Regions from separate parts of the Paraburkholderia sp. WS6 genome, predicted to be linked through region 1. Evidence: riboswitches for the same ligand, from Rfam matches in the RefSeq annotation. Region 1 holds a riboswitch; the other holds the start of a gene.
The links. A riboswitch is a leader RNA that binds a small molecule or an ion and turns the genes downstream of it on or off. The one in region 1 is predicted to bind glycine.

Region 1 (16,140 bases):
CCGCCGCCAGGGCATCGCCAAAGCGCTGATGGCGGAACTGGAACACCGTGCGCACCAGTTGCAGCGCAGCCTGCTGACGCTCGATACGCGCACCGGCGACAAGGCCGAGCCGCTCTATGCCTCGCTGGGTTATCAGACGGCCGGAGTGATTCCGCAATTTTGCCGCGACACGCTGGAAGAGCGGCTTGATTCAACCACCATCATGTACAAGACGCTGTGAGCGTGACGCAGGCAGGCCGCCTGTGATGCACCACGAGCATGGTGGTCGATACTGACCGATGCTCGGCGAGGAAGGCCGCGATGCAGACTCAGGCGAGTCTGCATCGCGTGGCTTAACGGCGTGAATCGAGCGCGATCCGTACGGCCAGACCGGCGAGCACGGTGCCCATCAGCCAGCGTTGTACCTGTAGCCAGATCGGCCGCCCAGCGAGAAACCCGGCGATCGAACCTGCCATGGTCGCAATCAACGCGTTGATCGTGACGGAGACGACGATTTGCACGCAACCCAGCGCGATCGACTGCGTGAGCACGCTGCCGTGCTCCGGTGAAATAAATTGCGGCAGCAGCGACAGATACATAACCGCGATCTTCGGATTCGCGAGGTTCGTGACGAGCCCCATGGTGAACAGTTTACCGCGGCTGTCGTGCGGCAGGTCGCGCACCTGGAACGGCGAGCGGCCGCCCGGCTTGACCGCCTGCCACGCCAGATACAGCAGGTAGAGCGCGCCGCCGAAACGCAGCGCGTCGTACGCGTAGGGCACCGTCAACAGCAGTGCGGTGATACCGAACGCCGCGCAAAACATGTAGAACACAAAGCCGAGCGCGACGCCGCCGAGCGACACGAGCCCCGCACGCCGCCCCTGGCAGAGCGATCGGGAGATCAGGTAGATCATGTTCGGGCCGGGCGTGAGCACCATGCCGAGCGAGACCAGGGCAAAGGCAAGCAGCGTTGTGGCAGCGGGCACGGCGTTCTCCTGTGGGAATTGAAGTCGGGCAATGCCGCCAAATATAGCCGACGCCGCCGGTTCAAGCCTTAAACCCCCACATAAAAAGTCCCTATAGGCAGTTGAATGGCTTTGATTGCGCCAGTGGGGCGGACGCGCCGTTGCATATGGCACCGTACTGTGCCGATTGCGCGCTGCATCGAAAGAAACACTTGCGGTGAAATTTATTGCCCGGTATCGTCGAGCCGTTCTGCAATGCAGCGCGGGAGAGATCGTCAGAGGATTGTGACGACGCCGACGGAGCAACCGCCCCGGAAACTCTCAGGCAAAAGGACCGCGCAGCTGGAACATCTGGAGAGCGGCGCCACGCGCGCCCACCGAAGGGGATTCCCTGCATACCGCTTGCATCGCAAGCGATATGCTCACAGGAAGAAACTCTCAGGTACATGGACAGATGGGGCATCAACGCCGGTTTCGACACGAAATCGACACCGGTGATGCTCAACTACTCTGGACCATGTCATGTCACGAATCGCCATTATCGGCGCCGGCATTACCGGCGTTACGACTGCTCACGCCCTTGCGCAGCGCGGCCACCATGTCACCGTGTTCGAACGTCATCGCTATGCGGCGATGGAGACCTCGTTCGCCAACGGCGGCCAGTTGTCCGCCAGCAATGCCGAAGTCTGGAACAGCGCGGCCACGGTGCTGAAGGGCTTGCGTTGGATGCTCACGCGCGACGCCCCGCTGCTGCTCAATCCGATGCCCACGTGGCACAAGTATTCGTGGATGGGTGAATTTCTGCGGCAGATCCCGCATTACCGCACGAACACTGTCGAAACGGTGCGGCTCGCGATTGCTGCGCGTGAGCATCTGTTTTCGATTGCCGAGCGCGAAGGGATCGACTTCGATCTGGAGCGGCGCGGCATCTTGCACATCTACAAGACGCGCAAGGAATTCGATGCGGCCAGCAAGGTGAATGAACTGCTGCGCGAAGGTGGGCTGGACCGGAATCCGGTGACGTCGAGCGAGTTGCACACGATCGAGCCGACGTTGCATGGCGATTTTTTTGGTGGGTTTTTTACGCCTTCCGATTCCACTGGCGATATTCACAAGTTCACGCGCGGGTTGGCTGATGCTTGCGTGCGGCATGGTGTCGAGTTTCACTACGACGCGGAAATTACGGCGATCGAGCAGCCGGCTGAGGGACGGTTCTCGTTGATGGTCAATCTGGAAGGTGAGTCGCAACAGTTTGCTTTCGAGCGGATCGTGGTGTGCGCCGGTGTGAAGAGCCGCGACTTCGCGGCGATGCTTGGCGATCACGTGAACGTCTACCCGGTTAAGGGGTATTCGATCACCGTATGTCTCGATGATGAAGTGAGTCAGCAGAACGCGCCCTGGGTAAGTTTGCTCGACGACAGCGCGAAGATCGTGACGAGCCGGCTTGGCGTGGATCGGTTCCGGGTTGCGGGGACGGCGGAGATCAATGGGTTCAATCGGGATATCCGGTCGGATCGGATTGCGCCGCTGGTCGACTGGACTCGACGGTATTTTCCTGAGGTGTCGACTTCGAAAGTGATTCCTTGGGCGGGGTTAAGGCCGATGTTGCCGAGTATGTTGCCGAAGGTCGGGCGCGGAAAACGGCGCGGCGTTTTTTATAACACCGGGCATGGGCATTTGGGGTGGACGTTGTCGGCGGCTACGGCGCAGGTTTTGGCGGGTTCCATTCAATAGGGCTTGTTTGCGTGCGCGGCGCTTACTGCCATACTTGCGGCGGCGCTGCGCGCGCCGCCGCGGTTGTTCATCGAACCGGCCGCCGCCCTTTTGCGATGAGGCTTACTAGCCTGGACTCGATCTGACAGGTGGTCCGGAAGCGTCGCCAAAGGCAAATCCAGCGACATCTGCTAGTGTTGTCCAATCGGTGTCCACTCTCGAGGGAATCTCCATGACCAGATCCCGCTCCGTCACGCGCAGCAACCCAAGCATGCGGCTCACTGATGAACAAATCGCCGCAGAAGCCACGAGACGCTTGGCATGGGATACGGCCGTCCCCCCAAACACCCTGCAAGTCAAAGTCTCACACGGACGCATCACCCTGCTCGGTGTACTTCAACATAACGAGCAACGAGCTGCCGCACTCGAAGACGTCTCTCGCCTGTTCGGCGTCACCGGCGTCTCTGATCACGCCATCATCAAAGCTAAGTTGCCCTAACCCGCTTCCGCTCGCAACAGCGTCCGGCAATGTCTTGCGATCTGCTTCTCCTCCTCGGTGTGAATCGCCCTCACCTTCCCTACTGAATCCCCTTCCGACAGCCCCAAAAACGCAAGCCCCTCGCACACTCGCTTACGAATCTCCTCACTGTGTTCACCGATGCCACCCGTGAACACCAGCAAATCGATCCCGCCCAGCAAAGCCGCATAGGCGCCAATCGTCTTGCGCACGGCGGTAGCAAACGCATCCAGCGCCAGCGATGCATTCGCATCGCCCGCCGCAGCGCGCTTTTCCAGCGCCTGCATATCGCTCTCGCCATCGGCGTAACCGGCCAGGCCGCTCTGGCGATTCAACAGCGTCTCCAGCGCATCGGCATCGAGCTTCTCCACGCGCATCAAATACAGCAGCACGCCCGGATCGAGATCGCCGCTGCGCGTGCCCATCGGTATGCCACCGGTCGGCGTGAGCCCCATCGACGTATCGATGGATTTGCCGTTCTGCAATGCACATAAACTCGAGCCGTTGCCCAAATGGGCGAACACCGTGCGCGGCGGCAAGTCAGCGCCGAGCCGCGTCACCAACGATTCATACGACAGCCCGTGAAAGCCGTAGCGAATCACACCAGCCTCCGCGTAACGGCGCGGCAACGCAAGCTGCGCCGCGCGTGCCGGCAGCGTGGAATGAAACGCCGTATCGAAGCAGGCGAAATGCTCTGCGTCGCCGAAAATCCTGCTTGCCTCGTCGATCAATGCCAGCGCCGGTGGAATGTGCAAGGGCGCAAAGTGCACGGCGTCCTGCAAGCGCTGCCGGACTTCAGCCGTCAAACGTTGATGAGTTCGCAGATGCGGCCCACCATGCACCACGCGATGCCCCACCGCAGCAGGACGCCCGTGCTTCTGCTCCGCAAGCACGCGCGCGAGCTTCTGCAACGCGTCGGTCTGCGACTCCAGTACATCCTCTTCTTGCACCAGCACGCGGCCGTCAGGCGACTTGATTCGCAGGCTTCCGTCGCCTCGCCCAATACCTTCTGCACTCCCTTCCAGCAGCAATGTTTCATCGCCGCCGGCGTGCGCGCAGCGCGTAAACAGTCCGAATTTCAGTGATGACGAACCGCTGTTCAACACCAGAATCGTCGGAGCCTGGTCGCCGGTCTTCTCATGAGTCTCCATGACACGCTCCGCTCAGCCCTTCCACGTCCAGTTGCGGATCTCTTCCTTGTCGATGCCCTCGGCATGCGCATAAGCAAGATGCTCGATGATCTGCCCACGCAACCACTCTTTCGCGTGATCGCCGACACCGCGCAGCGCCGGCACACGATCGATCACGTCGATCGCCAGCGAGAAACGGTCGACCTGATTGATGATCGCCAGTTCGAGCGGCGTATTGATGTTGCCTTTCTCGTGGTAGCCGTGCACGTGCAGATTGCCGTGATTGGTGCGGTTGTACGTGAGCTTATGCACCAACGACGCATACGAATGGAAGTTGAAAATCACCGGCGTGCTGGTAGTGAACAACGAATCGAAATCGCGATCGGACAGACCGTGCGGATGCGCATGTTCAGGCATCAGGCGGAACAGATCGACCACGTTGACGAAGCGGATCTTCAACTCGGGAAAGCGCTCTTTCAGAATCTGCACGGCGGCAAGCGCTTCCATTGTCGCGATGTCGCCCGCGCACGCCATCACCACGTCCGGCTCGACGCCTTGATCCGTCGACGCCCAATCCCAGATGCCGATGCCCTTGGTGCAATGCGTGACGGCCGAATCCATCTCGAGATACTGCAGATGCGGCTGCTTGTCGGCGACGATCACGTTGACGTAGTCGCGCGAACGCAAACAATGATCGGCGACGCTCAGCAAACAGTTCGCATCGGGCGGCAGATAAATACGCACCACGTCCGGGCTCTTGTTGGTCACGACATCGAGAAACCCCGGGTCCTGATGCGTGAAGCCATTGTGATCCTGGCGCCATACCAGCGACGTGATCAGCAGGTTGATCGACGGCACCGGCTGCCGCCAGCCGAGATCGCGCTTCGCTTTCTCCAGCCACTTGGCGTGCTGGTTGAACATCGAATCGATCACGTGGACGAACGCTTCATAGGTAGCGAAAAGCCCATGACGTCCTGTCAGCACGTAACCTTCGAACCAGCCTTCGAGCGTGTGCTCGCTCAGCATCTCCATCACGCGGCCGTCCACCGAGAGTTCACCGCCGTCTGCGTCGCTTGCCATGGTTTCGGCGAGCCAGGTTTTCTCGGAGGCCTCGTAGATGGCCGTCAGCTTGTTGCTCGCGGTTTCGTCGGGGCCGAACACGCGGAAGTTCGTCATGTTGTTACGCATGACGTCGCGCAGAAACGTGCCGAGCACCTCAGTGGGCGACGTGTACGAGCCGCCAGGCTTTTTCACCGCTACCGCGTAGTCGCAAAACGCCGGCAGGTCGAGCGTTTTGCACAGCAGGCCGCCATTCGCATGCGGATTGGCGCTGATGCGGCGCGTGCCTTCAGGCGCGAGTTCGCGCAGTTCCTCGACCAGACGCCCTGCTTCGTCGAATAACGATTCCGGTTCATAACTGCGCAGCCAGCTCTCGACGAGCTTCAGGCTCTTGCTATTCGTGACCGGATCGAGCACCGGCACCTGGTGCGCGCGCCACGAGCCTTCCACCTGATGGCCGTCGACTTCCTTCGGCCCGGTCCAGCCCTTCGGCGAGCGCAGCACGATCATCGGCCAGCGCGGCCGCGTTGCATCATTGGCTTCACGAGCATGTTGCTGGATCGCGCGGATTTCACCGATGCATTGTTCGAGCGTCGCGGCCATCTGCTGATGCATGGTGTCCGGATCGTCGCCTTCGACGAAATACGGCTTATGGCCATAGCCGGTCAGCAACGATTCGAGTTCCTCACGGGGAATCCGCGCGAGGATCGTCGGATTGGCGATCTTGTAGCCGTTCAGATGCAGAACCGGCAGCACCGCGCCATCACGAATCGGGTTGAGGAATTTGTTCGAGTGCCATGAGGTGGCCAGCGGTCCGGTTTCCGCCTCGCCGTCGCCGATCATCACCGTGACGATCAGGTCGGGGTTGTCGAACGCGGCGCCGTAGCCGTGCGACAGGCTATAGCCGAGTTCGCCGCCTTCGTGAATCGAACCCGGCGTTTCGGGCGTGCAATGCGAGCCGATGCCGCCGGGAAACGAGAACTGGCGGAAGAAGCGCTGCATGCCGGCTTCGTCCTCGCTGCGGTCAGGATAGATTTCCGAGTAGTGGCCCTCGAGGTAGCAATGAGCCAGCGTGGCAGGCGCGCCATGGCCCGGTCCGGCGACATAGATCACGTTCAGATCGAGCTTTTTGATCAGCCGGTTCAGATGCACCAGCAGGAAGCTTTGCCCAGGGTCCGAGCCCCAATGGCCCAGCAGGCGATTCTTGATGTGTTCGGGTTTGAGCGGTTCACGCAATAGCGGGTTGTCGCGCAGGTAGATCATGCCGGCCGAGAGGTAGTTGCAGGCACGCCAGTAGCGGTCCATCTTGCGCAACGTTTCGGGCTCCAATGTTTTCGGCGGGGACGGACGGGAGGTTGCTTCGGCCATGGTGCCACTCCTTGAAAAGGACTGTCAGGCTGGTTAGCGGGTGCTGCAGCGATTGTTCGCGACGCGATCAGTGAAGAAAAACCGGCAATGGCGGCCGTCCTGTCATGCGCATGACATAACGCAAGCGTAGGGAAAAGGTCCGTTGTGCAAGGTTCCTGGGGTCGGGCCGGCGATCGTCAGGGGTGTGACAGGACATGCGCGTCATGGTTCGGCGCGATCGTCCAAAGCTTGATCCTGCGACGCGTGTGCGTCGCTTTCGTGTAGGCGCGGGAAGCGCCGATAGGGAAATGGCCGATCCGATTGCCGGCCCGAACGTTGGCTAACGCCCGTTCGATTGTTTGTTCGTTCGTTTGCGGGTGTTCAGTTGAAGGCCTTACACCGGCTCTTTCTCTTTCCGTTGTGGTGGCTGGTAGCGCCATTTGCTGGCATTGGGATCGTTGCGGGTGTCGTCGCGTTCGCGTTGCTCGGCGCGCGCTTCGTCGGCGCGGCCGAGTTCGGCGCGCCGGTCGCGCACGGCGCCAGGCGAATCGGACTGACGCAACGGCGACGGCGAACGTCGCGGAGCAGGTATTGGTGACATGGTGCCTCCCTTTTCGAGGATGTGTGACGAATCAACGTTTCTTGCCAGTCCAACGGTGGTCCGGGCGGTGCAGGAGACGAAGCTGACGCAGGTACATCGAAGCGCCGAACATCAGCGCCATGCCTGCTACGATGCCCCAGATTGCGGATGTCATGATTTTTCCTTGGCCCGCCGGCCGCACTGCGTTTGATCGCCTGCGACGTGAAAGTGGGCATCCGATTGAGCGCGCGGCCGATTTTGAGCAAATCTGCTTACGACGCGCGCCAAGCAAGGATCATGCGCTCAATTGGCCGCCGTGTCTGTACGGTGTTGGACTGTCCGGCTGACGGGCGCCGTTGGCGCGGCAGAAGCCGCCGGTCTTGCGCCAGACTTTAAGTGGGCATTAAGTGAATGCGATTAAGCTCTTCATGCTAAATGCGCGACGGCGGGCCGCATCTGGCGCATCCTCTGCTGCTCGCCCTCTATCTGAACGGCCACCATGTCGACACCCAGCCGCCTCAAAGGGCCCCTGATTCTCCTTCTCTCGCTTGTGCTGTTGTGCGCCGGTGTCGCCGTGCTGGTGGGCGTGTTCGGCTTGCTGGTCAAATTGCTGGGCCTTGGCTAGCAAGCCACCCGGTGGGCGGTGAAAGGCAGAAAATCTAGGCGCCCCCTACCGTCCCGCCGCTCAGAAGCATATCGACGTCGATATCAGCCAGCTCCCCAATCCTCTCGATAGTCACATCCGCGGGCGGATTGCTGGAAATCTCCTTGGGATCGAATGCGTAGTGCCCTTGGCGAGGGAAAACCGTAGTCAGCGTCTCTCCCCAGGCCTTCTTCATGGCGGTCAGAATCCGCAATTTGTCGTCCACCATCACATAGTGCCGGGCTGGATAGCACTCCATCACCTGATCGAGCATCTGTTCCTTATGGATGTAGATCAAAACCCGTCCCCCCACCTCTTCCCATAGGCCCGAACGGGAAATCTTGCGCGGCTGGAACACCACATCGCCGTCGGACAAAATCACCGCAGGCCCCCACTGCGACACATGTTTGATCGCATCCAATGCCCCCGGATACAGCCGGTTCGCAAACGGATAATCGATCAGAAACGCCGACATCAACAACAGGCGTGTGTCCCGAGGGTTCTCCAGCCGATACCGCTGCAACGCGCCGAGGTAATCGGCGTAGCCAAGCTCCGCCCGCAGACCTTCGAAAATTTCCCAGTACCGCGCACAGTTCTGCTCGCCGAACTCCCGTTTCATCTGCGCGCGTAAATCCGCCAGCACATGATCGTTGTCCAGCAACGTGTTATCGCAATCGAATAGAAAGACGACGTCGTGAGGCGTGGTATTAGAGGCTTGCATTGCGGCTCCCCGGAATTAGCTCTTGTGTCCATCGGCCGGCGTGGCCGCTTTCTCGACGTGACCGCCGAAGTCGTGCCGCATGGCCGACAACACCCGGTTCGCAAAATCCGCGTCGCCCCGCGAACTGAAACGCGCGAATAGCGCCGCGCTCAGCACCGGCGTCGGCACGCCTTCGTCGATCGCTGCCGCCACCGTCCAGCGCCCTTCGCCCGAATCCGATACGCGCCCTGCGTAGCTCTGCAGATCGGCGTCGCTGACAAGCGATCCTGCTATCAGGTCCAGCAGCCACGAACCGATCACGCTGCCGCGCCGCCATACCTCGGTGACCTCGGCGAGATTCAGTTCGTATTGGTAAAGCTCGGGACGGCGCAGCGGCGATGTTTCGGCATCGGCTTCGCGCGCGTGTTTGCCGGCATCGGCGTGACGCAGAATGTTCAGGCCTTCGGCATACGCGGCCATCATGCCGTATTCGATGCCGTTGTGGACCATCTTCACGAAGTGCCCCGCCCCCTGCGGGCCACAATGCAGGAAGCCCTGATCGGCCGTGCTGCCGGCTGCGCGCCCCGGCGTGGCAGGCGCTGCGCCCGCACCCGGCGCAAGCGTCGAGAAAATCGGTTCGAGCCGTTTCACGACTTCAGTCTCGCCGCCGATCATCAGACAGTAGCCGCGCTCACGTCCCGCGACGCCGCCGCTCGTGCCGACGTCCACATAGTGAAGCCCGCGCTGTGCGAGTTCGGCGCTACGGCGTATGTCGTCGTGGTAATAGGAGTTGCCGCCGTCGATCACAATGTCGCCGGGCTCCAGCAAGGGCACGAGGTTCTCGAGCGTTTTGTCGACCACCGCTGCGGGCACCATCAGCCACACTGCGCGCGGTTTTTGCAGTTGCGCGACCAGGTCTTCCAGCGATGCGGCACCCGCGACGCCGTCCTGTTTCAGTTTTTCCACCGCCGCCGGTTGGACGTCGTAAGCGATGCATTGCTGACCGCCCTTCGTCAGGCGCCGCACCATGTCCGCGCCCATGCGTCCCAATCCAATCATGCCTAGCTGCATATCTCGCTCCGGAAAGTGTCTCGTTGCGCTGCTCGATCTGGCTCGGTGTGCTGCGGCCATGCCGCCCGCTCCGCAGGCGGCAAGTGGCTCTCCTAACTGTAGTTGCGTTTTGTGTGATCCGACGGACACACGGTAGCAGCCTCGCACCGTCCATGCAGTGAATCGGGCATCCCCGTCTGCATCGAACGACGATACGCTTCTTTGCTGAGGTTTTGCGCAGTCAGAAGTTCCGGACGTGCTTCGGTATGCGCTGCAGTCAGGACGTAGGCTTCGATTTAGCTAACTGCCTTCTTACACTTCTGGCACGGGATAAAGCGCGACGCTTTCGCGGGCGCCGCCACATGTGGGCATGGATCGGATCGGTTTGAGCGCGCCAAGGGCGTGGCAAGTACGAACTGCAAGCCCTATTGCCGGCGCGCCTGGACCTTCTCGTATTGTGTGAGCGCAAAACGCCGCACCGCGCGCCACATGAGCGGATAACGATAACCCGGCACGGCAAACAGCACCAGCGCACAAAGCGCCAGCAATCCGCAGAACAGGAACGTGCCGCGATAGCTGAATGCCTCGACCAGCAAACCCGACAACACGCCGGATAGAATCGAGCCGACCCGCGCTGCGTTGAAGAATAACGCCGTCGCGCGCCCCGGCGCGTGCGGCATCAGATCCTGCACGTAGACCATGCCGAGGCACGAAGTCACCGCGACGACGAACGCGTTGAGTATCTGCATCGGGATCAGCACATGGACAGTCCCCGCCATCGACATCGCGACGAAATACAGCGCGTGAACCGCTGCGCAGGCGGCCAGCCAGTTCGGCTTGTGCAGCGTCGACGACTTCGCGCCGAGCGCGAGCATCATCGGAATTTCCGTCAAGGCGCCAAGGCCGAGCATCACCGACACGTCGAGATGCGTGCCGTTCAGGCCGTGCACGATGTAGAGCGGCAGCACGATCATGGTGGCGTTCGCGGCGAGACCCAGCAAGGTGAGCGCGGCCACGGCACGGCGGATGTCGTTCTGCGAGGCGACGCCCGGCAAGTCCTCGTGCGCATCTTCGCCGGGTGCGGTCAGCGGCGGCACGGTGATCGAGGCCGACGGCTCCGAGGCCGTGTCTTCGACCGTGTGATCGCCCAGATGGCCTTGCGGCTCCCGCATGCGCCAGACGATGGTCGCGCAGGTCGCGAAACTTGCCGCCGCGAACAGGAAGAGCCCATAGAAGCCGGCGCCGGCGAGCACCAGTGCGCCCACCGACGGCCCGAACACCCACGCCGCCGAGAGGATGGTCCGCAAGGTGGCGCTGGCGAATGCGCGCTCCGCGGGGTCCGGCACCGGCAGTGCCGCGCGGCTGAACGAGAACACCATCGAGATGGCCGAGCCGCCCGCGCCGATGAAGACAATGCCGACCGCCAGCAGCAGCCGGTAGTCACGCACTACGCATAGACAGAGATAACCGAGAGCGGCGGCCACCAGTGCCGCCAGCAGCAACGGCCGATGCCGTCCGCTCGCGTCGCTCCAGCGGCCGGCGAAGGTGCTGGCGAGCACCCCGCTGGCAGCGATCAGCGTCATGAAGATGCCGAGCCTGAGCGGCGTCATGCCGGCGCGCTCTACGCCGAACAGCGACAGATACGGAGCGGTGAACGACATCGCCACACCGAGCATGAGGGTGGCGGCGGCCAGCGGCTTGAAGCCAGGGATGTGCAGCAGGTCGAAAAAACGGGAGGTTTTCAACACGGGTGGCGGTGGGTCAGGGAAAGCGAGTCTGCGACGCGCGATGCGCGGCGCAGACTTCGTGGCCGGAACGAACGGGGCATTATCGGCCTGGCTTGCCGACGCGTAAACCTGCGCCCTCGCATCCCAATTCAGGGGATCTGCTCAGGGGGACGTGCGTGAGTGGCTTGAGCCTCAGCACTATCCGCTCCCGCCGGACGCACGACGACGTATCCGCGCTGCTCGAGCGTCCAACGGTGCCACTGGTTGCCATAAACGCCGCACGCAACGCCGAACAGCACCGACAGTACCAGCCCGATCGTGCCGATCGTTTCACCCCACAAGCCCGAGAAAAACAGCAACGTGTTGACCGCCAGCATGATGAACGTGGCAAACCACATTCTCTTCGACATGGCCCAGACGAAGCCCAATAGCAACGCGCCCCAACTGAAACCGGTGGCGACCGCGACCGTTTCATCCTTGCCGGGGTGCCGAAGGTAGATCTTTTCTGCCATGTCCTTTCCTGAACGCGATGGTGCCTCGAGGGCGAATCATGACGTTTAACATGTCACGCTGACAAGAATATGCGTTTGTGTGAATACAGGCACTGGCCGAGGAACAACACGTTAGCGTTGAGGACTTTTTCCAGAACCCTCCAGGTCAGGATGCTTTGGCGCTGGCGGTAACGCAATGCGCGAGGTAGCAGGTTTTGTGCTTCGGCTGGCATTGTGGGTTTGCCTGCGCACAGGCAACTGCCACCCGCGCTGACGATCCTGACCATAGCTGCTACTCTTACAAAAATCGACGGGCAGCGAGACTCCGCGACAGTGGAAAGCCCTGCCGGCACAGGTAAAAAAGCACCGGAGCACTCATGGCAACCCGAACAGCCTATTCCCCCAAAGCGCCCGCACGAGCCGAAGTCGACGCCTTCCCGGGCGTCACGGTCATAGAATTCGGCACGGACTGGTGCGGCTACTGCCAGGGCGCACAGGCATCGATCGCAAAAGCTTTCGAACCGCATGCCGGCATCAGGCATCTGAAAATCGAAGACGGTCCCGGCCGCCCGCTGGGCCGGTCCTTCAAGGTGAAACTGTGGCCCACGCTGATCTTCATGCGCGACGGCGCCGAAGTCGCACGCATTGTGCGCCCGGCTAACGCCACCGAGATAGCCGAGGCGTTCACTTCGCTCTGACTAGACTTCATCCGCTAACCGGATTACTGGGAGCACACTTCATGGACACCCGTAGCGAGCTGCAAGCCACCGTCGATGCGATGGCCCAACCCGGCAAAGGTCTTCTCGCCGCCGACGAAAGCGGCCCGACCATCGCCAAACGCTTCAAGACGATCGGCCTCGAATCCAGTGAGGAAAACCGCCGCGCCTATCGCAATCTGCTGCTGACCACGCCGGGGCTCGGCGAATTCGTGAGCGGCGTGATCCTTTACGAAGAAACACTCGGGCAGAAAGCGGACGACGGTACGCCTTTTCCGCAACTCTCCGCGAGGAACGGCATCGTGCCCGGCATCAAGGTGGACCTCGGCAAGATTCCGCTCGCACTCGCCCCGGGTGACGAAATCACCGAAGGCCTCGACGGCCTGGCCAGGCGTTTCGTCGATTACAAGCGACAAGGCGCGCGCTTTGCGAAATGGCGCGCGGTCTACAACATCACGGCTAGCTTGCCGAGCCGCCTCGCCATCGAAGCGAATGCCGACTCCCTTGCGCGCTACGCGGCGATCTCGCAGGAAGCGGGCATCGTGCCGATCGTCGAACCGGAGGTACTGATGGACGGCGATCACACCATCGGACGCAGCGCGGAAGTGACCGAGGCCGTGTTGCACGAAGTCTTTAACGCACTGCACCGGCATCGCGTGGTGCTCGAACACATTCTGCTGAAGCCGAGCATGGTGCTGGCGGGCTCTGAGCACGCTCAGCAATCGTCGACCTCGGACATCGCGGCGCACACGGTGCGGATACTGAAGCGCACGGTGCCGTCGGCGGTGCCAGGGATCGTGTTTCTATCCGGCGGGCAAACGCCGGAAGAGGCAACGGCCAATCTCGATGCAATGAATCGCCTCGGGCCGCTGCCGTGGAATCTGAGTTTCTCGTATGGCCGCGCGTTGCAGGAACCGCCGCTGCAAGCATGGAAAGGACAAGCGAGCAACGTCAAGGAAGCCCAGCAGGCACTGCTCAAGCGCGCCCGCCTGAACAGCGCGGCGGCGCTCGGCAAGTACGACGCTTCGCAGGAAAAGAGCTAGTCCCACGGCGAGCCGTCCACGCGTGCCGCGCTTGCCAAGGCGGCCTTACGGTTCGCAAACAACCAGCGCGTGCAGCTCGTCGATATTGAAGGGTTTGGCGAGTATCGCTACGCCGAGCCGGCGCGCCCGTTCGAGCTCGTCGGCGTAGCCGGTCATCAGCGCGATCTTCTGCGCCGGCCACGCGCTGCGTACTTTTTCCGCAAGGTCGATGCCGTTTAGCTTGCCCGGCATCTGAATGTCGGACAGCACGAGTTCGAACTTCGCGCCACCGCTCAGCGCGTCGAGCGCCAGGTCGGCGGTCGGCTCATGCCGCACTTCGCAGCCGAAGGTTTCCAGCACGGCGGCTACGCCCGCCGCCACATCTTCGTTGTCTTCGACCAGCAACACGACGCCCATTGGAGCCGGTGCCGGCTGTTGCGCCGTTTCTACATCGGGCACTATCGCCTTCTGCCGATCGCGATAGCGCGGCAAATACAGTCTGACCGTTGTGCCACTGCCCGGCACGCTGTCGATTTTGGCTGTGCCGCCGGCCTGTTCACACATGGCGAGGACCTGGGCGAGGCCTAGGCCGGAGCCCAAGCCGCGCAGCTTGGTGGTGAACAGCGGATCGAACGCGTGACGGGCGATGCCTTCGGGCATCCCTTCGCCGTCGTCGGAACAGGCAATCAGCACGTATTCGCCGTCGGGCAGCAAGGTGTCGCTACCCACCAGACGGTTGTTCTGGCAACGGATCACGAAGCGGCCACCGCGCGGCATCGCATCGCGCGCGTTGACCGCCAGATTCATGATCGCGAATTCGAGGTCGGTCGGGTCGGCCAGCACCTGCCAGACATGGTCGACCATGTTCAAGGCCATTTCGATGTTGTCGCCGAGCGCCGCGTCGATGAGTGGCGCGGCGCTCGGTAACCATGTGGCGAGGTTGACCGGTTCCTGCTTGAGCGGCTGTTTTTTCGCCACGCTCAGGAGCCGCCGTGTCAACGATTCCGCCGTGGCGGTGGCGCGCTCGACGGCCTGCACCTCTTTTTCCAGGTTGTTATAGCGCTTCAAGCGCGCGAGTTCGGTGTTGGCCGATACGACCATCAGCAGATTGTTGAAATCGTGCGCGACATTGGCGACGAGATTGCTGAGCGCACCCATGCGCTGCAATTGCCGGCTCGACGCCTCGGCAGAAAGACGCATCGCCACTTCGCCTTGCCAGCGCTCCCACGCGCGGCGCTCGCCGGCAAGCTGGCGCAATGAGAAAAACACCAGCAGCCAGATCGCCACGCAAGGCACGGCCGTGATCGCCGCGATCGCCATGAAATGCTCGCGCCACGCGGCGCCGATCGAGCCCGCTTCATACGCGCTCATCACATAGAGCGGGTAGTCGCCGACGCGGCGAAACGCCAGCAGCCGTTCAACGCCATCGACCGTTGACGTCAGACGGATATGGCCGAATAACTGTTTGTCGCGCAATGCCGCGATGAACGCGCTTTGCTGGGTAGGCTTGGCGCCGCTCGGCCACGCCGGATAACGCACCAGCAAGCTGCCGTCCTGACGGTACAGACCTAGCGAGAGCGACGTATCGCCATTCGTCAGTTCACGGTAGAAGCGCGAAAAGTAGTCGGTGCGCAACGCCACAGACACCACGCCCAGGAATTGCCCATTCTCGCCCGAGCGGCCGGTCGCAGTGTTGAACACATTGGTTTGCGACAGCGGCCCGAATAAGGGCAGTGAGAAATAGGGTTGCGGCCGCATCGCCTTGGCGGCAGTGAAGTCTTCACGTTGACTATTCGACATGACCGGCGCCGGATAAGCGCGACTCGACACCAGCAGTTTTCCATCCGCACCGAGCAGGTAAATCGACGCGACCTGCGGAAAGTCGCCGCCGATTTGCCGTAGACGGTCGTGCAAGCCGGCTTCCTGCGCGCGAATCTGCGCGTCATTGTCGTTGCCGAGCAGGTCGACGATGCGCGAGGCCATCTGCTGGTTGAGGTCCAGCACCTTGACGGCCTGTTCCTCGGTGACGCGCGCGAGCCGGTCGATCATGTCGTTCGAATCGGCAATCCGGCGCTGGTAATCGAAATACCCGTAACCCGCGAGGCAGGCCAAAGGAAACACAATCGAAACCGCGAGCACGATCAGAAGCACGCGCCGCGTCACCGCGAAATTACGCGACGGCATGGGGAAATCGACTGCAACACGTTCGGCACGTTGCACGGTCACGATCTCCATGAAAGATGAGTACGGGTCGGGGTGGTCGTGCACGACGCGTCCCGCGTTGTCCGTGCGCTTTTTCCGCTCCCCGGAATTTACCGCACTTCCGCCGTTCTCCATAGCGTGGCTCGTGACGGAAACGACGCACGTGTGGCGGCCGTTAGTCGGGCACACGCATTGCGCACGTAGGGCGTCCACTGATAGGCCGTTCACCGCGTGTTGCAGCGCGGTGAAGAACACTCAGGTGAGTTGGTTCCGGGTAGGTCCCATTTAGTCAGACGTAA
Region 2 (16,140 bases), on a different contig from region 1:
CGGCGGTGTCGTAGCCGGTTGCCTCGCTCTTCTCCGAACCTTCGGGTTCAGCCTTGGTGCCCTTGCGCTTCAGCCATTCCATGAACTCGAGCACGTTCTGCCACTTGGACTGCGCCTGACGTTCGTCGAACGCGTCGTACAGATAGGCTTCGTAGTGAATTGCGTCCATCAGTTCGTCGAGCAAGGTCCCGGCGGCATCCTTCTCGGCACGATCGGTGAGGCGCTGCATGAAGTCGCAGAACACGCGCATCGGTTCGATCTGACGCGGCGACAGGCGCGCCTCGATGCCACCCATGTACACCGCTTCGAACAACGACACCTTCGCCTGACCCGCAAACGAGCCGAGCGCTTCGAGCGTCGTATTTCCGACGCCGCGACGCGGCGTGGTGATCGCGCGGATGAACGCCGGGTCGTCGTTCGCGTTGGCGATCAGGCGCAGATACGCGCAGATATCCTTGATCTCGGCTTTGTCGAAGAACGACTGGCCGCCCGACAACACATACGGAATCCGCTCGCGACGCAGCACCTGTTCGAAGATGCGCGCCTGGAAGTTCCCGCGGTACAGGATCGCGTAGTCGCGAAAATTCGCGCGCCGCTCGAACTTGTGCGCGGACAGGCGGAACACCACGGACTCGGCCTCGTGCTCTTCGTCGTTGCACGGCGTGACGGTGATCGTGTCGCCCATGCCGTGTTCGGACCACAGCTTCTTTTCGAACAGCTTCGGGTTGTTCGCGATCACGTTGTTCGCGGCGGTCAGAATGCGCACCGTCGAACGGTAGTTCTGCTCGAGCTTGATCAGATGCAGCTTCGGAAAATCCTTGCTGAGCTGCCCGAGATTTTCGAGCGTCGCGCCGCGCCAGCCATAGATTGCCTGATCGTCGTCGCCGACCGCCGTGAACGCCGCGCGCTTGCCGGCCAGCAGTTTCACCAGTTCGTACTGGCACGCGTTAGTGTCCTGATACTCGTCGATCAGCAGATAGCGCAGCTTGTTCTGCCAGCGGTCGCGCACCTGCTCGTTCTTCTCGAAGAGTTCGGCGGGCAGACGGATCAGGTCGTCGAAATCGACCGCCTGATACGCATGCAGCGTCGCCACGTAATTGCGGTAGACGATCGCGGCCTGATGTTCGTCCTCGTTTGCGGCGATCGCGATCGCCTGCTCGGGCATGACCATGCCGTTCTTCCACAGCGAGATGATCGACTGGATCTTGCGGATGAAACCCTTGTCTGTCGAGCCGACCTGCTCCTGGATCATGCCGAAGCAGTCGTCCGAATCCATGATCGAGAACTGCGGCTTCAAACCGACGTGTTCCGCTTCCTGCCGCAGAATTTGCACGCCGAGCGAGTGGAAGGTGCAAACCGTCAACTGGTTGACGGGCACTTTGCGGCCTTCCTTGCCGGGCGTGGTGAGCGTCTTGCCTTCAAGCAGCTTGCCCACGCGCTCGCGCATTTCCAACGCGGCCTTGTTCGTGAACGTGACGGCGGCAATGTGGCGCGGCTCGAAGCCTTTGGCCTCGATCAGATGGGCGATCTTCTGCGTGATCACGCGCGTCTTGCCACTGCCTGCGCCGGCGAGCACGAGACACGGGCCGTCAAGATAACGGACCGCTTCATTTTGAGCGGGGTTCAGGCCTGCGGACATCGTCAGTGGATGGGTAATGCGGTTGAGGGCGCTTGGGTGCGGAATCGCGAGACCGAAGGCCCGGGGGCATGCTGCGCGGGGCGGGTGGCTGGCGCGCGTGCCTCAGTGAGAGGGGCGTTCCGGCTCGCAGCGATCCGCGCGAGAGGAGCGATGTTAACACGGATGCCTGGAGCGGATGCCGTGACAGGCGCGCTGTCGGATGGCCAGGAACGGGGCCCGCGATGGCAGCTCGCCCGACGACGAAAAACGGACGTTCGAGTGAGCTGGCCCGAACGCGGCTGCAACTGCCGTCCGAGCGCCGCCGGACAGGCACCGCCGACAAGCGCCTGCGACGATGCCGACAGTCCGCCTTCGGGACATGCCACAATTACGTTGTTGCGCGCCGTCGCCGCGGTGGCAAAGCGGCGCGCCGTTTTTGCAGGAAGACACGCATGTCCGCATCGCTGAAGATTGGATTGATGGGTTACGGTTTTGCTGGCGCGACCTTTCATGCGCCGGTGATCGAGCACTGCGGGCGAGCGAGCATCGCGGCCATCGCGACGAGCCAGCCCGAGCACGCGCTGGCCGATTACCCGCACGCAAAGGTGGTGGCCGATCTCGACGCCCTGCTGGCGCTCGAAGAAATCGACTGCGTCGTCATCGCGACACCCAATGACACGCACTTCGACCTGGCGCGCCGCGCGCTGGAAGCGGGCAAGCACGTGGTGGTCGACAAGCCGGTCACGCTGACTGCCGCAGATGCTCACACGCTCGCCAACATTGCACTCGCCCGGGGCAAGCGGTTCGTCCCCTTTCATAACCGCCGCTGGGACGGTGATTTTCTGACCGTGCGGGATCTGCTCGCCAGCAGAGAATTGGGGCGTATCACGCAATACGAATCGCATTTCGACCGATTCCGGCCGGAGGTTCGGCAGCGTTGGCGCGAGGAAGCTTCGCGCGGCGGCGGTTTGCTATTCGATCTCGGACCGCACCTGATCGATCAGGCGCTGGCGCTGTTCGGCGCACCGCAGACCGTGTCGGCGACGGTTCGGACGCATCGCGATCAGGCCAGCGCGCCGGACTACGTGCATATTCAGTTGGGCTACGGCGAGTTCGAAGTGGTGTTGCATGCCAGCGCGTTGACTGCGTACGTCGCGCCGAGGTTTACGATCCACGGCACGCAGGGGAGCTACGTCAAATACGGGCTCGATACGCAGGAAGATCAGTTGAAAGCCGGCTTGCGGCCGGGCGATGACGGGTTCGGCGCCGGCAATGCGCCTGGTGTGTTGCGTGTGCTCGAAGAGGGCCAGGAAGTCGAGCGGGAGGTGCCTACGCGCAACGGCGAATACGTCGGCTTTTATATTGCCTTGGCGGATGCCATTCAGAACGGCATGAAATTTCCCGTCAGCGCTCAGGACGCGGTCGACGTGATGACGATCATCGAGCTTGCAGCCCGGAGCTCGGAGGAAGGCGTCCGGTTGCCGTTTGAACGCATTCGCTGACTTTCCCAGCGCCACGGGGCGCTTTTTGGCCATTTGGCGACGGCACGCGAACCATGCCGCCGCCAATGGCAAAACGCCTGACAACCCCGAAAGGAACATAACGTTACAAATAACCCCGCCTCCGCGGTCAGCGTGAGTCCCCGGCAATCCGTTGCTACCCCAGTAGCACCACAAAACGACAACGACTTCCCGGAGAGTCCATGCCTCGTATCGTCCGCGCACTAGCAGCATGCGCTTTGCTCAGCTCCCTCGCCGCCTGCGTGGTGGCTCCTCAGCAACCCGCGCCGGCGCCGCGCCCTAACCCGCAACAAATCGCGGATCAGCGCTTCAACCAGGTCAACGGCCGGATCGACAACCTGAGCCGCCGCATCGACGCCCGCGTCAACCAAGGCTACTACCCGCCCCCGCAAGGCGGTGCGTTGCACCATCGCCTCGACGTGATCCGTCAGGAAGCTCACGACATGGCGGCGCAACACGGCGGCGGCCTGTCCGGCGACGAACAGCACGTGCTGAACCAGGAACTGGACAACGCGGCACACGCCATCGGCGAATAATCGCGCCAGTTCTGGCACTGAAGCAAAGGAGCGCGGGCATCACGTCCCGCGCTTTTTTTGACATTCGCGAACCCGCAGCGCCAACCCCCATGCCCCTTGCGGGCCTTTATTTGACAAGCCCCCGGCCCTCGCGTACATTCGCCGCACGCGTCGGGAGAGCGTGCTGGCCGCAGAAAATCGCAGGCCGCGCCGCCGAAGGGGCACACCCGCAAACTCTCAGGCAAAAGGACCGACTGCGTCGAAGAACCCGCGCCCAGGCAACATCAAGGCACCGGTTTTTCGCACTCTGGAGAGCGGCAGTAGCCGTCTGCATCGTTTAATCGAGCAGATTCTGGCAAGCTGCCCACCGAAGGGGCGCGCGTTTCACCGTAGCGATCACGGCTTCACCATCGCACGGCAGCGCAATCTCTCAGGTATCGAGGACAGAGGGGTCATGCAACGCAATCGCTCGCAGGCATCAGCCGCGAGGCGTAGCGCCGCATGGCCTTTTTTGTTTCGCGAGACGCCTGAGGCCCCATGACCGAACTCAAACACACCCCGCTCAACGCCACCCATCGTGCGCTCAACGCCCGCATGGTCGATTTCGGCGGCTGGGACATGCCCGTCAACTACGGCTCGCAGATCGACGAACACCGCGCCGTGCGCACCGACGCCGGCATGTTCGACGTCTCGCATATGTGCGTCGTCGATTTCACCGGTGAACGCGTGCGCGCCTTCTTCGAACACGCGCTGGCCAACAATGTCGCCAAGCTGCAAACGCCGGGCCGCGCGCTCTACTCCTGTCTGCTGAACCCGAATGGCGGTGTGATCGACGATCTGATCGTCTATTACTTCAGCGAGACGCACTTCCGCCTGGTCGTCAACGCCGGCACCGCGGAGAAAGACGTCGCCTGGTTCAGCAAGCTCAACGCCGAAGGCAGCTACGGCCTGACCATCACGCCGCGCCGCGATCTGGCGATCGTCGCCGTGCAGGGCCCGAACGCCCGCGATAAGGTCTGGCAAGTCGCGCCGTCCAGCCGTACCTCGACCGAACTCCTTAAGCCATTTAACGCCGCGATCGTCGACAACACGCCGTTTGGCGAATTGATGATTGCCCGCACCGGCTACACCGGCGAAGACGGCTTCGAAATCGTCCTGCCTGCAACGTCCGTCTGCGAGTTCTGGGACGCATTGGTGCGTCAAGGTGTGCGCCCTGCGGGTCTCGGCGCGCGCGACACGCTGCGTCTCGAAGCCGGCATGAACCTGTACGGCCAGGATATGGACGACAACGTCTCGCCGCTGGACGCCGGCCTCGCCTGGACTGTCGATCTGAATTCGCCGCGCGATTTCGTCGGCAAGGCCAAGCTTGAAGCCGACGGCTCGCAGGCCTCGTTCGTCGGTCTGATCCTGCTGAAGGAAAACGGCAAGGCGGCAGGCGTGCTGCGTGCTCACCAGAAAGTCGTCACGCCGCACGGCGAAGGCGAAATCACCAGCGGCACTTTTTCACCCACGATGCAGGAATCGATCGCCTTTGCGCGCGTGCCGAAAGGCGTGCAGCCGGGCGACACCGTTCACGTCCAGATTCGTGACAAAAACGTACCCGCAAGCGTGGTAAAACTGCCGTTCGTACGCAACGGCAAAGTGCTCGCAGTTTAAGCAGCCGGCGCGTGCGTTTACCTTTTTAAGTTCATACCGAATAACACCGCATAGGAGCATCCGATGAGCATCCCGGCCGATCTGAAATACACCGAATCGCACGAGTGGGTCCGCACCGAAGCGGACGGCACGCTGACGGTCGGCATCACCGACCACGCGCAGGAAGCGCTCGGCGACATCGTCTTCTTCGAAGTTCAGGAACTGGGCAAGACCGTCAACGCTGGCGACACCGTCGCCGTGATCGAGTCGGTGAAAGCCGCTTCCGATATCTACGCGCCAGTCTCGGGCGAAATCATCGAAGCGAACCCGGCCGTCGCCGACACGCCGGATGGCGTCAACAGCGCGCCGTACGAGAACTGGCTCTTCAAGATCAAGCCGGCCGCGGACGCATCGCAGGATCGCCTGATCGACGCGGACGCGTACGCCAAGGCCGTCGGCGCCTGATTCACCGCAACTTGCACCATTACGTTTAAACCCGACAGGCGCGGCGCGTCCGATTCGACAGTCGAACGGACGCCCGCACCGCCAGGAACACCTCATGAAGCTCGAACACCCGGATCGTCTGATGAACCGCACTCCTCTCTCGCTCGCCGCGCTCGAAGTGCATGACGCCTTCGCTGAACGGCACATCGGCCCGGATTCGGCCGACCAGCAAGCGATGCTCGAAGCCCTCGGCTTCGCGTCGCGCGCCGCGCTGATCGACGCGGTCATTCCGAAGACGATCCGCCGCACCGAAACGCTGCCGCTCGGCCCCTTCGCCCAGCCGAAAAGCGAAGCGGAAGCGCTCGCCGCGCTGCGTGAACTGGCGAACAAGAACCAGGTGTTCCGCTCGTACATCGGGCAGGGTTATTACAACGCGCACACCCCGACGGTGATCCTGCGTAACGTGCTCGAAAATCCGGCGTGGTACACCGCGTACACGCCGTATCAGCCGGAAATCTCGCAGGGCCGTCTGGAAGCGCTGCTGAACTTCCAGCAGATGATCGTCGACCTGACGGGTCTCGCGATCTCGAACGCCTCGCTGCTCGACGAAGCCACCGCGGCCGCTGAAGCGATGACGCTGCTGCAACGCGTCGGCAAGCCGAAGTCGAACGTGTTTTACGTCGCCGACGACGTGCTGCCGCAAACCATCGAAGTGGTGAAGACGCGCGCCACGCCGGTCGGCATCGAAGTGAAAGTGGGCCCGGCTGCGGAGGCGGCGAACGCGAATGCGTTCGGCGTGCTGCTGCAATACCCGGGCGTAAACGGCGACGTGCGCGACTACCGCGCGCTCGCTGAAGCGATCCATGCCGCAGGCGGCCACGTGGTAGTCGCTGCCGATCTGCTCGCGCTGACCGTTTTGACGCCGCCGGGCGAATGGGGCGCGGACGTGGCCGTCGGCAACACGCAGCGTTTCGGCGTGCCGGTTGGTTTCGGCGGCCCGCACGCGGCTTACCTCGCCGTGCGCGACGAATTCAAGCGTCAGATGCCGGGCCGTCTGGTCGGTGTGACTGTCGATGCGCAAGGCAATCCGGCACTGCGTCTCGCGCTGCAAACGCGCGAACAACATATCCGCCGCGAGAAGGCGACCTCGAACGTGTGTACCGCGCAAGCGCTGCTCGCGATCATGGCCAGTATGTACGCCGTCTATCACGGCCCGCACGGTCTGAAGACGATCGCGCTGCGCGTGAACCGCATCGCTGCATTGCTCGCAGCCGGCGCGAAGAAGCTCGGTTACACGCTCGTCAACGACACGTTCTTCGACACGCTCACGTTCGAAACCGGCGCACGCACCCAGGCGCTGCATGACGCGGCAACGGCGCGGCGCATCAATCTGCGCCGCGTGAGCGATACGCGCGTCGGCATCTCGATCGACGAAACCACCACGCGCAGCGATCTGGCCGATCTGCTCGCAGCGTTTGCGCAAGCGGCATTTGTCGACGAAGTCCCGCAAATCGACGCCCTCGACGCAGAACTCCCCGCCGAGAACACCGTGCCCGCTGCGCTCGAACGCACCAGCGCGTACCTTACGCACCACGTGTTCAACCGCCACCATTCGGAAACGGAAATGCTGCGCTACCTGCGCAGCCTCTCCGACAAGGACCTCGCACTCGACCGCTCGATGATCCCGCTCGGCTCCTGCACGATGAAGCTGAACGCGACCTCCGAAATGCTGCCGGTCACGTGGCCCGAGTTCGGTCAGATTCACCCGTTCGCACCGGCTGAGCAAACGGTCGGCTACCGCGAAATGATCGATCAGCTCGAACAGATGCTGGTCGCGGCCACCGGCTACGCAGCGGTGTCGCTGCAGCCGAACGCCGGCTCGCAAGGCGAGTACGCGGGTCTGTTGATCATTCACGCGTACCACGCATCGCGCGGCGAAGGCCACCGCAACGTCTGCCTGATTCCCGCTTCGGCGCACGGCACGAACCCGGCATCGGCGCAGATGGCCGGCATGCAGGTGGTCGTAGTGGCTTGCGACGCGCAAGGCAACGTCGATATCGAAGACCTGAAAAAGAAAGCCGAGCAACACGCCGACAAGCTCGCGGCGATCATGATCACGTATCCGTCCACACACGGCGTGTTCGAATCGAACGTCCGCGAAATCTGCGAGATCGTGCATGCGCACGGCGGCCAGGTCTATGTGGACGGCGCGAACATGAACGCCATGGTCGGCCTCTGTGCGCCGGGTCAGTTCGGCGGCGACGTCTCGCACCTGAATCTGCACAAGACCTTCTGTATTCCGCACGGCGGCGGCGGACCGGGCGTCGGTCCGGTTGCGGTCGGCGCGCATCTCGAGCAATTCTTGCCGAATCAGATTTCGTCGGGCTACGAGCGCGCACCGAACGGTATCGGCGCTGTGTCGGGCGCGCCGTACGGTTCCGCGTCGATCCTGCCGATTTCGTGGATGTACATCGCGATGATGGGCGCGAAGAACCTCACGGCCGCCACCGAAACCGCGATCCTCAACGCAAACTATGTCGCGAACAAACTCGCGCCGCATTACCCAGTGTTGTACTCGGGCCCAGGCGGACTGGTCGCGCACGAATGCATTCTCGATCTGCGTCCGATCAAGGAAACCAGCGGCATCTCCGTCGACGACGTCGCCAAGCGCCTCGCCGACTACGGCTTCCACGCACCGACCATGAGCTTCCCGGTGCCGGGCACGTTGATGGTCGAACCGACCGAATCGGAATCGAAGGAAGAACTCGACCGCTTCATCGAAGCGATGATCGCGATCCGCGAGGAAATCCGCGCTGTGGAAGACGGCCGCTCGGACCGCGAAGACAATCCGCTCAAGCACGCGCCGCACACGGCGGCGGTAGTCATCGCGAACGACTGGAAACATGCGTATGCGCGCGAAACCGCCGCGTATCCGCTGCCCACGCTGATCGCCAAGAAGTACTGGCCGCCGGTCGGCCGTGCGGACAACGTGTACGGCGACCGCAATCTGTTCTGCTCCTGCGTGCCGATCGCCGACTACGAGTAAGCCGGCCCGCAAACCGCGCAGCGCCTGAAGGTTGTAAGCAGGCGTTGCGCGGTTCTGTCGCTTGTGTCCGCAAACGGCTAACATCACACACCGAATCAGCCTAACGAGGAGTTTCGCATGGCACGACAGGTGCGATTGATGCAAAGCCGGACCGAAATCAGGCGAACCCAAACATGGCAACAGGCTTGCACGCTATTGCTGGCTGGCGCGGCGGTGCTGCTGCCGCTACGGCAGGCGCAGGCCGCAATGAATTTTTGCGCGGCGCCCGCGTTGCAAACCAGCGAGCGCACGAATGCCGACCCAGGCGTCAAGGCACTGGTGAGCAATGTACTGGCACATCTGAACGACCCGCCGCATGCGCTGGCGAAACTGCATACCGAAGGCACGTTGCCGCACGAGGGCATCTACGATCAAAGCGTCGAGGCGGAGAAGGATCTGGATCTGCTGCGCGACGCCGCGCTCGCCTGGCGCGCGACCAGTGACGACCGTTATCTGAAACTGGTCGACCGCCTGCTGTATGCGTGGGTCACGACTTATCAACCCAGTTTCAATCCGATCGACGAAACCCATTTTGAGGGCCTGATCCTCGCCTACGACATGACCGCGAGCGCGTTGCCGGTGAAGACGCGCAATGCTTCGATGGCGTTCCTGACGAAGCTCGCGAGCGGCTATATCGCGCAGATCGACGCGCAGCCGCGGCCGCTCACGGGCACGTTCAAGAACAACTGGCAAAGCCACCGGATCAAGCTGATCTCGATGGCCGCGTTTACGCTGGATAACCGCAAGATGATCAACGCGGCGCAGCGCCTGTTCGACGAGCATATCGGCGACAACATTGCGCCGGACGGCTCGACGTTCGACTTCGGCGAGCGCGACGCGCTGCACTACGTCACCTACGACCTGCAGCCGCTCGTGACCGCCGCGCTCGCCGCGCGCCGCCACAACCGCAACTGGTTGCCGGAAAAGGGTGCGAACGGCGCGTCGTTACAAGGCGCGCTGAACTGGCTCACGCCGTACGCGGATGGCAGCAAAACGCATGAAGAATTCGTGCATTCGAACGTTCCGTTCGATGCCAAACGTCGCGAGGCCGGTTTGCCCGGCTATTCGGGTCAATGGGATCCGAAAAACGCGACGGAACTGTTTCACCTGGCGGCGCGTCTCGACGGACGCTATACGCCGATCGCGCTGCAGCTCGCACCGACGCCGCCCGCATGGCTCGCCGTGTGCTTACCGCTGCCGGCGCGCTAAACTAACCTTTATCAGCAGGGAGCAGTAAATGGCAGTCAGCGTGTTCGACCTCTTCAAAATCGGCATTGGTCCGTCCAGTTCGCATACGGTCGGGCCGATGCGTGCGGCGCTGATGTTCGCGCAAGGGCTCGAACGCGACGGGCTGCTTGGCGCGACGGCATCTGTGAAAGTGGATCTGTATGGGTCACTCGGCGCGACCGGCAAGGGTCACGGCACCGATCGCGGCGTGATGCTCGGCCTGATGGGCGATGCACCCGACACGGTGGATCCGGATACGATCGCACAGCGACTCGAAGCGGTGAAGGCGTCGCGCAAGCTCGCTTTGCTCGGCACGCACGACGTGCCGTTCGTCCAGAAAGATCACATTTCGTTTTATCGCCAGGCGCTGTCCGAGCATCCGAACGGGCTGAAGCTGCGCGCGTTCGATGCGCAAGGCGAGACGCTGCGTGAGTCGACGTATCTGTCGGTCGGTGGCGGTTTTGTGGTGACGGCGGGCGCGCCGAACACGAAGGTGCTGAGCGCGGTCGAACAATTGCCGCATTCGTTCCGCAGCGGCAACGAATTGCTCGCGCTGTGCAAATCGACCGGCAAGAGCATCGCGCAATTGATGTGGGAAAACGAACGCGTCTGGCACACGGAAGAAGAAACGCGTGCGGGTCTGCTGAAGATCTGGAATGTGATGCAGTCGTGCGTGTCGCGCGGCTGCGGTATCAACAATCCGGATGCGGACGGTAACTTGCCCGGTCCGTTCCATGTAAAGCGCCGCGCGCCGCAGTTGTATCGTGCGCTGTCGAGCAATCCTGAGCTGGCGCTGCGCGATCCGCTGTCGATGGTCGACTGGATCAATCTCTACGCCATCGCCGTGAACGAAGAAAACGCTGCGGGCGGGCGCGTGGTCACGGCGCCGACCAACGGCGCGGCCGGCATCATCCCGGCCGTGCTGCATTACTACACTCGCTTCATGCCCGGCTCGAACGAGCAGGGTGTGATCGACTTCCTGATGACGGCGGCGGCAATCGGCATTCTGTACAAGCTGAACGCGTCGATTTCAGGCGCGGAAGTGGGATGCCAGGGTGAAGTGGGCGTGGCCTGCTCGATGGCCGCGGGTGCGCTCGCGGCGGTGATGGGCGGCACGCCTGAACAAGTCGAGAATGCGGCCGAGATCGGCATGGAGCACAACCTCGGGCTGACGTGCGATCCGGTCGGCGGGATGGTGCAGATTCCGTGTATCGAACGCAATGCGATGGGCTCGGTGAAAGCGGTGAATGCGGCGCGAATGGCGCTGCGCGGTGACGGTACTCACTACGTGTCGCTGGACTCTGTGATCAAGACGATGATGCAGACCGGCGCGGATATGAAAACGAAGTACAAGGAAACGTCGCGCGGTGGGTTGGCGGTGAATATTGTGGAGTGTTGAGAACACAACGACCCGACCGCACCCATCGCAACGCCTGGAGGCTTCATCGCAATGCCGCTCGCTTCTGAATCTTCTTCCACCGCTCAAACCACAGGCGCGCGTCTCGTCGTCGACGCTTTGCTGACGCACGGCGTCGAACGTGTTTTTTGTGTTCCCGGCGAGAGCTTTCTCGCCGTGCTCGATTCGCTGCACGATGAAACAGACCGCATCCAGACTATCGTCTGCAGGCACGAGGCGGCGGCCGCGAACATGGCGGAGGCCGTCGGCAAATTGACCGGGCGTCCGGGTGTCGCCATCGTCACGCGCGGACCGGGCGCGACGCATGCATCGATCGGCGTGCACACCGCGTTTCAGGACTCGACGCCGATGATCCTGCTGATCGGCCAATGCGCCCGCGAGCATCTCGATCGCGAGGCCTTCCAGGAAATCGACTACCGGCGCATGTTCGGGCAGATGGCGAAATGGGTCGCGCAAATCGACGACCCGAAGCGTATTCCCGAATATCTGAGCCATGCGTTTCACACGGCGACGTCGGGACGTCCGGGGCCGGTCGTGTTGTCGTTGCCGGAAGATGTGTTGAGCGATGCGTGCGACCTTGTTGCCGGCGCGCCCGCATACAAGCGTGTGGCGGCGTCGCCGTCCGCAGCGCAGATAGAAGAGTTGCGTCGATTGCTGGAAGGCGCGCAACGGCCGATGGTGATTGCCGGTGGCAGTGGTTGGACACCAACAGCATGTGCCGACCTGCAACGCTTCGTCGAGGATTGGCAATTGCCGATCGGCCTCGCATTCCGCTTCCAGGACACGCTCGACAACGAGCATCCGAACTATGCGGGTGATGTTGGTCTCGGTATCAATCCGGCGCTTGCTCAGCGTATCCGCGATGCGGACCTGCTCCTCACGCTCGGTCCACGGCTAGGCGAAGCGACGACCAACGGCTACACGCTGCTCGACATTCCGAAGACCAAACAAACGCTGGTGCACGTGCATCAAGGCGCGGAAGAACTGGGGCGCGTGTATGCGGCAGATCTGCCGATTGTCTCGGGCATGCCAGAACTTGCAGCATTGCTTGCAGCGTTGAGGCCGTCTTCCGACAAGCTCACATGGACCGGCGCTGCGGACGAAGCGCATCGCGCATATCTCGACTGGCGCAAGCCACGCCCGATTCCTGGCGACGTGCAAATGGGCGAAGTGATCCAGCAGTTGCGCGCGCATCTACCGGAGGACGCGATTCTCACAAACGGCGCGGGCAACTACGCAACCTGGCTGCATCGGCATTTTTCATATCGGCATTTCCGCTCGCAACTCGCGCCGACCAGTGGCGCGATGGGCTACGGCGTACCCGCGGCGATTGCGGCGAAGTCGATGTATCCGCAACGCGCAGTAGTCGCGTTAGCCGGCGACGGCTGCTTCATGATGTCCGCGCAAGAACTCGCGACGGCAATGCAATACGACCTGCATGTGATTTTCATCGTCGTGAACAACAGCCACTTCGGGACGATCCGGATGCATCAGGAGCGGCACTATCCGAATCGCGTGCATGGCACCGGTCTCACGAATCCGGATTTTGCGGCATTCGCAAAGTCGTTCGGCGCACATGGAGAGACGGTGGAGCGAACTGAAGATTTCCTGCCGGCGTTGCAGCGTTCTCTTGAGGCGAAGCGCGCGGCAGTGATCGAGATTCGCATGCCGCAGGAGGCGAGCACGCCGGGCGCAACGTTGGAGCAGATTCGCGAGCAGGGAAGGAAACTGCGAGGCGAGACGGCTTAGCGTAGAAGGTTTGTGGACAACGTCCCTCTGCGCCGATGCGTCTTAAGTCGAATTTTTGACATACAGCAGACTTACCATGCGATCACCTTGTGCACCGTTTGACGAATCGGCTAGGGTAGCCATTCGTCTGAACGATTCAGGGAGTCAATATGCTTAAGGCTGCGGTATTTGCAAGTGCGCTGGGATTGTCGAGCGCCGTGTTCGCGATGGACGTGTCCTGTCCAGTTCATCCCACGGCAGAATGGATGAAGGAGAGTGACGCCCGTGCGCAGATCGAAGCGCAAGGCTACAAGATCGCGAAGTTCAAGGTCGACGACAACTGCTATGAGGTCGAAGCCTACAACAAGGACGGCAGAAAGGTGGAATTGAACTACGACACCAAGACGCTTGCAGTCATCAGGCAGAAGATGGAGTAAAAACCCCGGTTTATGCAAGGCTCTCCATGAGAAAAGCCTCGCATCAATGCGGGGCTTTTTTGTGCGCCACGAGCACATGACTCAAGCGTATATGACCGATAAAGCGCCAAGCTCCTTCATCAGAGCAGGCTTGTGAGATTCAATCACGTCGGATTGGATTTGATAGATCACGGACTTGATGACCTCAGTCTGGCTCATATCCGTGTCATGCATCAGCGTCTTGATATCTTCGGCGATGCGAGGTGTCACCTTCATCGACAGTCGTCGCCGTGCAGCGCCTCTGCGTTCCTTGAAACGCTCCGACGCTGATCGGTGCGCCTTAATCAACCGTGCCCGCGGATATTCACCGGATGCAAACCGGTGCAGATAGAGCGTCATGAGCACCTTGCGGAATTCGGTCGAGCTCGCGCTGTCGACCATATAGGCGGCCAGGTCGAGAACATCCAGATAGATGGCCGGCAGTTGCGCCTCAATCGGCCTGACTTCCTTCTGCCGAGCTTCGCGGACAGCCGGCGTGGATTGCGCTGGAATGGCGACCACGTGGTCACAGACGTCGCACACCGCCGCGAGAATATTCTTCACCTCACCTTTGCCGTCCCTGAACGGTACGTCGCGCCGCGCAAAGGTCGTGCTCACAAGCTGCTGGCAGTGGTGGCAGATTGCCTTGCTCTTCTCGCCTTCATCGTAGAGTTTCATCTTCACAGCTTCGCTCACTGGTGCACGCTGATAAACACGGTCTCCGGATTGCCCACGAAGTAGAACTTCACGTACCAGCCATAAGATATAAAAGCGCCTCACTGATTTCGCGCCACCCGTGAGGATTGTCGATGAAATTTTTTTCGGGAGAAGGCTAACTAATCGAGTTCACGCCAGCAGCACAAACTCAAAGCGCCATAAAAAAACCCCGCCGAAGCGGGGTTCCTGACATCCAAGCAAGCAGCGAAAAACCGCTTACTTCCCGCCCACGCTTTGCAGCGTCGTCCACTTGCCGTCGACAACCTTGTACAGCGTGATGCCGCCGTTCTTCAGGTCGCCCTTGCCGTCGTACGCGAGGTTCGCTGCCGTCACTGCCGGCATCGAGGTCTTCGCGAGCAGCGGCAGATACTTGGCCGGATCGGTCGAGTTAGCCTTCTTCATGGCGTCGAACATGGCCATTGCGCCGTCGTAAGCGTACGGCGAGTACGTTTGCACGTCTTCGTTGAAACGCTTCTTATACTTCGCGACATAGTCCTTGCCGCCCGGCATTTCTTCCAGCGGCAGGCCGGCGAGCGATGCCACCGTACCGTTCGCTGCGTCACCCGCGATCTGGAGGAAGGTCGGCGTGTGGACCATTTCGCCGCCCATCAGCGGTGCCTTGATGCCCAGTGCCTTCATCTGCTTGACCATCGGTGCCGCTTGCGAATCCGCGCCGCCGTAATAGATCAGGTCAGGGTTGACCGACTTCAGCTTGGTCAGGATCGACTTGAAGTCGACAGCCTTGTCGTTCGTGTATTCACGATCGACGATCGAGCCGCCCGCTGCCTTCGCTGCCTTTTCGAACTGATCAGCCAGACCTTGGCCGTAGGCCGTGCGGTCGTCGACGATCGCGATCTTCTTCACGCCCAGGGTCTTCACAGCGAACGTGCCGGCGACCGAACCTTGCTGCGTGTCGGACGTCATCATGCGGAACGTGGTCTTGAAACCTTGTTGCGTGTACTCAGGCGCCGTCGCCATTGCGATTTCGGGGATGCCCGCGTTCGCGTAAATGCGCGAAGCCGGAATCGTGGTGCCCGAGTTGAAGTGGCCGAGCATGCCCTTGATACCGTCATCCACCAGCTTTTGTGCAACGGTCGTGCCGGTGCGCGGGTCAGCCTGGTCGTCGGCCGAATCGAGCACGAAGCGAATCTGCTTGCCGCCGATCACCGGCTTGGTTGCGTTCATGTCTTCCACAGCCAGCGTGATGCCGTTCTGGAAGTCCTTACCGTAGTGCGCCTGTGCGCCCGTCATCGGACCGGCAAAGCCGATCTTTACGTCTTCGGTCGATTGAGCGTTGGCCGTCCCCGCCAGCGACATTGCTGCAACCAGCGCTGCGCCTGCCAGCTGTTTCATTTTGTGTTGCATAGCTTCTCCTTGGTACCAGGTGTGGATGGAGCGGTTTTTCGGGGTCGCCGTACCGCTTCCGTTTTTTTGAAGTAATCGATGAGGTTCGCTCAACCGATCGTCATCAAATTTGCATTACCGCCTGCTGCTGCCGTATTCACGCTGACCGAGCGTTCCGTCAACAGACGCTCGAGCGCATAGTCCTCATCGCCGCTTTCCAGCGCGCGAGCCGCGACGCCCTGCACCGAGACGATCGGCCCCGCACGTTTCGCAACTTCCTTCACCAGCGCCAGCAGTTCGTCGCTATCGCCTTCGAACAGGACGGCGTCGAACGGCGTATCGGCGCTCTTCTTCACGCTTGCGTGGGACTTCAACGCGGCAGGAAGCTGCGCCACCAATTGTTCACCAGCCGCGCCCTCGAACAAGGCGTGATTT

Region 2: another riboswitch for glycine. It lies ahead of gcvT (glycine cleavage system aminomethyltransferase GcvT); the one in region 1 lies ahead of M0D64_RS16410 (D-amino acid dehydrogenase).

Annotation. Positions count from the first base shown of each region.
Region 1 covers NZ_JALQCK010000012.1:9,296-25,435, forward strand. The annotation lists gene M0D64_RS16400 (GNAT family N-acetyltransferase) at 1-220, shown strand, start outside; gene M0D64_RS16405 (LysE family translocator) at 333-965, opposite strand; glycine riboswitch at 1,198-1,291, shown strand; gene M0D64_RS16410 (D-amino acid dehydrogenase) at 1,467-2,678, shown strand; gene M0D64_RS16415 (BON domain-containing protein) at 2,890-3,156, shown strand; gene M0D64_RS16420 (acetate/propionate family kinase) at 3,153-4,325, opposite strand; gene M0D64_RS16425 (phosphoketolase) at 4,338-6,731, opposite strand; gene M0D64_RS16430 (hypothetical protein) at 7,105-7,311, opposite strand; gene M0D64_RS16435 (hypothetical protein) at 7,343-7,465, opposite strand; gene M0D64_RS16440 (hypothetical protein) at 7,790-7,915, shown strand; gene M0D64_RS16445 (HAD family hydrolase) at 7,950-8,654, opposite strand; gene gnd (phosphogluconate dehydrogenase (NAD(+)-dependent, decarboxylating)) at 8,670-9,704, opposite strand; gene M0D64_RS16455 (sugar efflux transporter) at 10,109-11,431, opposite strand; gene M0D64_RS16460 (DUF2628 domain-containing protein) at 11,560-11,922, opposite strand; gene M0D64_RS16465 (thioredoxin family protein) at 12,279-12,599, shown strand; gene M0D64_RS16470 (class I fructose-bisphosphate aldolase) at 12,641-13,660, shown strand; gene M0D64_RS16475 (hybrid sensor histidine kinase/response regulator) at 13,706-15,859, opposite strand.
Region 2 covers NZ_JALQCK010000015.1:125,668-141,807, forward strand. The annotation lists gene M0D64_RS19560 (UvrD-helicase domain-containing protein) at 1-1,639, opposite strand, end outside; gene M0D64_RS19565 (oxidoreductase) at 2,071-3,120, shown strand; gene M0D64_RS19570 (hypothetical protein) at 3,321-3,674, shown strand; glycine riboswitch at 3,816-3,917, shown strand; glycine riboswitch at 3,951-4,110, shown strand; gene gcvT (glycine cleavage system aminomethyltransferase GcvT) at 4,191-5,309, shown strand; gene gcvH (glycine cleavage system protein GcvH) at 5,373-5,753, shown strand; gene gcvP (aminomethyl-transferring glycine dehydrogenase) at 5,848-8,778, shown strand; gene M0D64_RS19590 (alginate lyase family protein) at 8,896-10,026, shown strand; gene M0D64_RS19595 (L-serine ammonia-lyase) at 10,055-11,443, shown strand; gene M0D64_RS19600 (thiamine pyrophosphate-binding protein) at 11,495-13,210, shown strand; gene M0D64_RS19605 (PepSY domain-containing protein) at 13,360-13,626, shown strand; gene M0D64_RS19610 (hypothetical protein) at 13,708-14,322, opposite strand; gene M0D64_RS19615 (branched-chain amino acid ABC transporter substrate-binding protein) at 14,578-15,726, opposite strand; gene putA (trifunctional transcriptional regulator/proline dehydrogenase/L-glutamate gamma-semialdehyde dehydrogenase) at 15,816-16,140, opposite strand, start outside.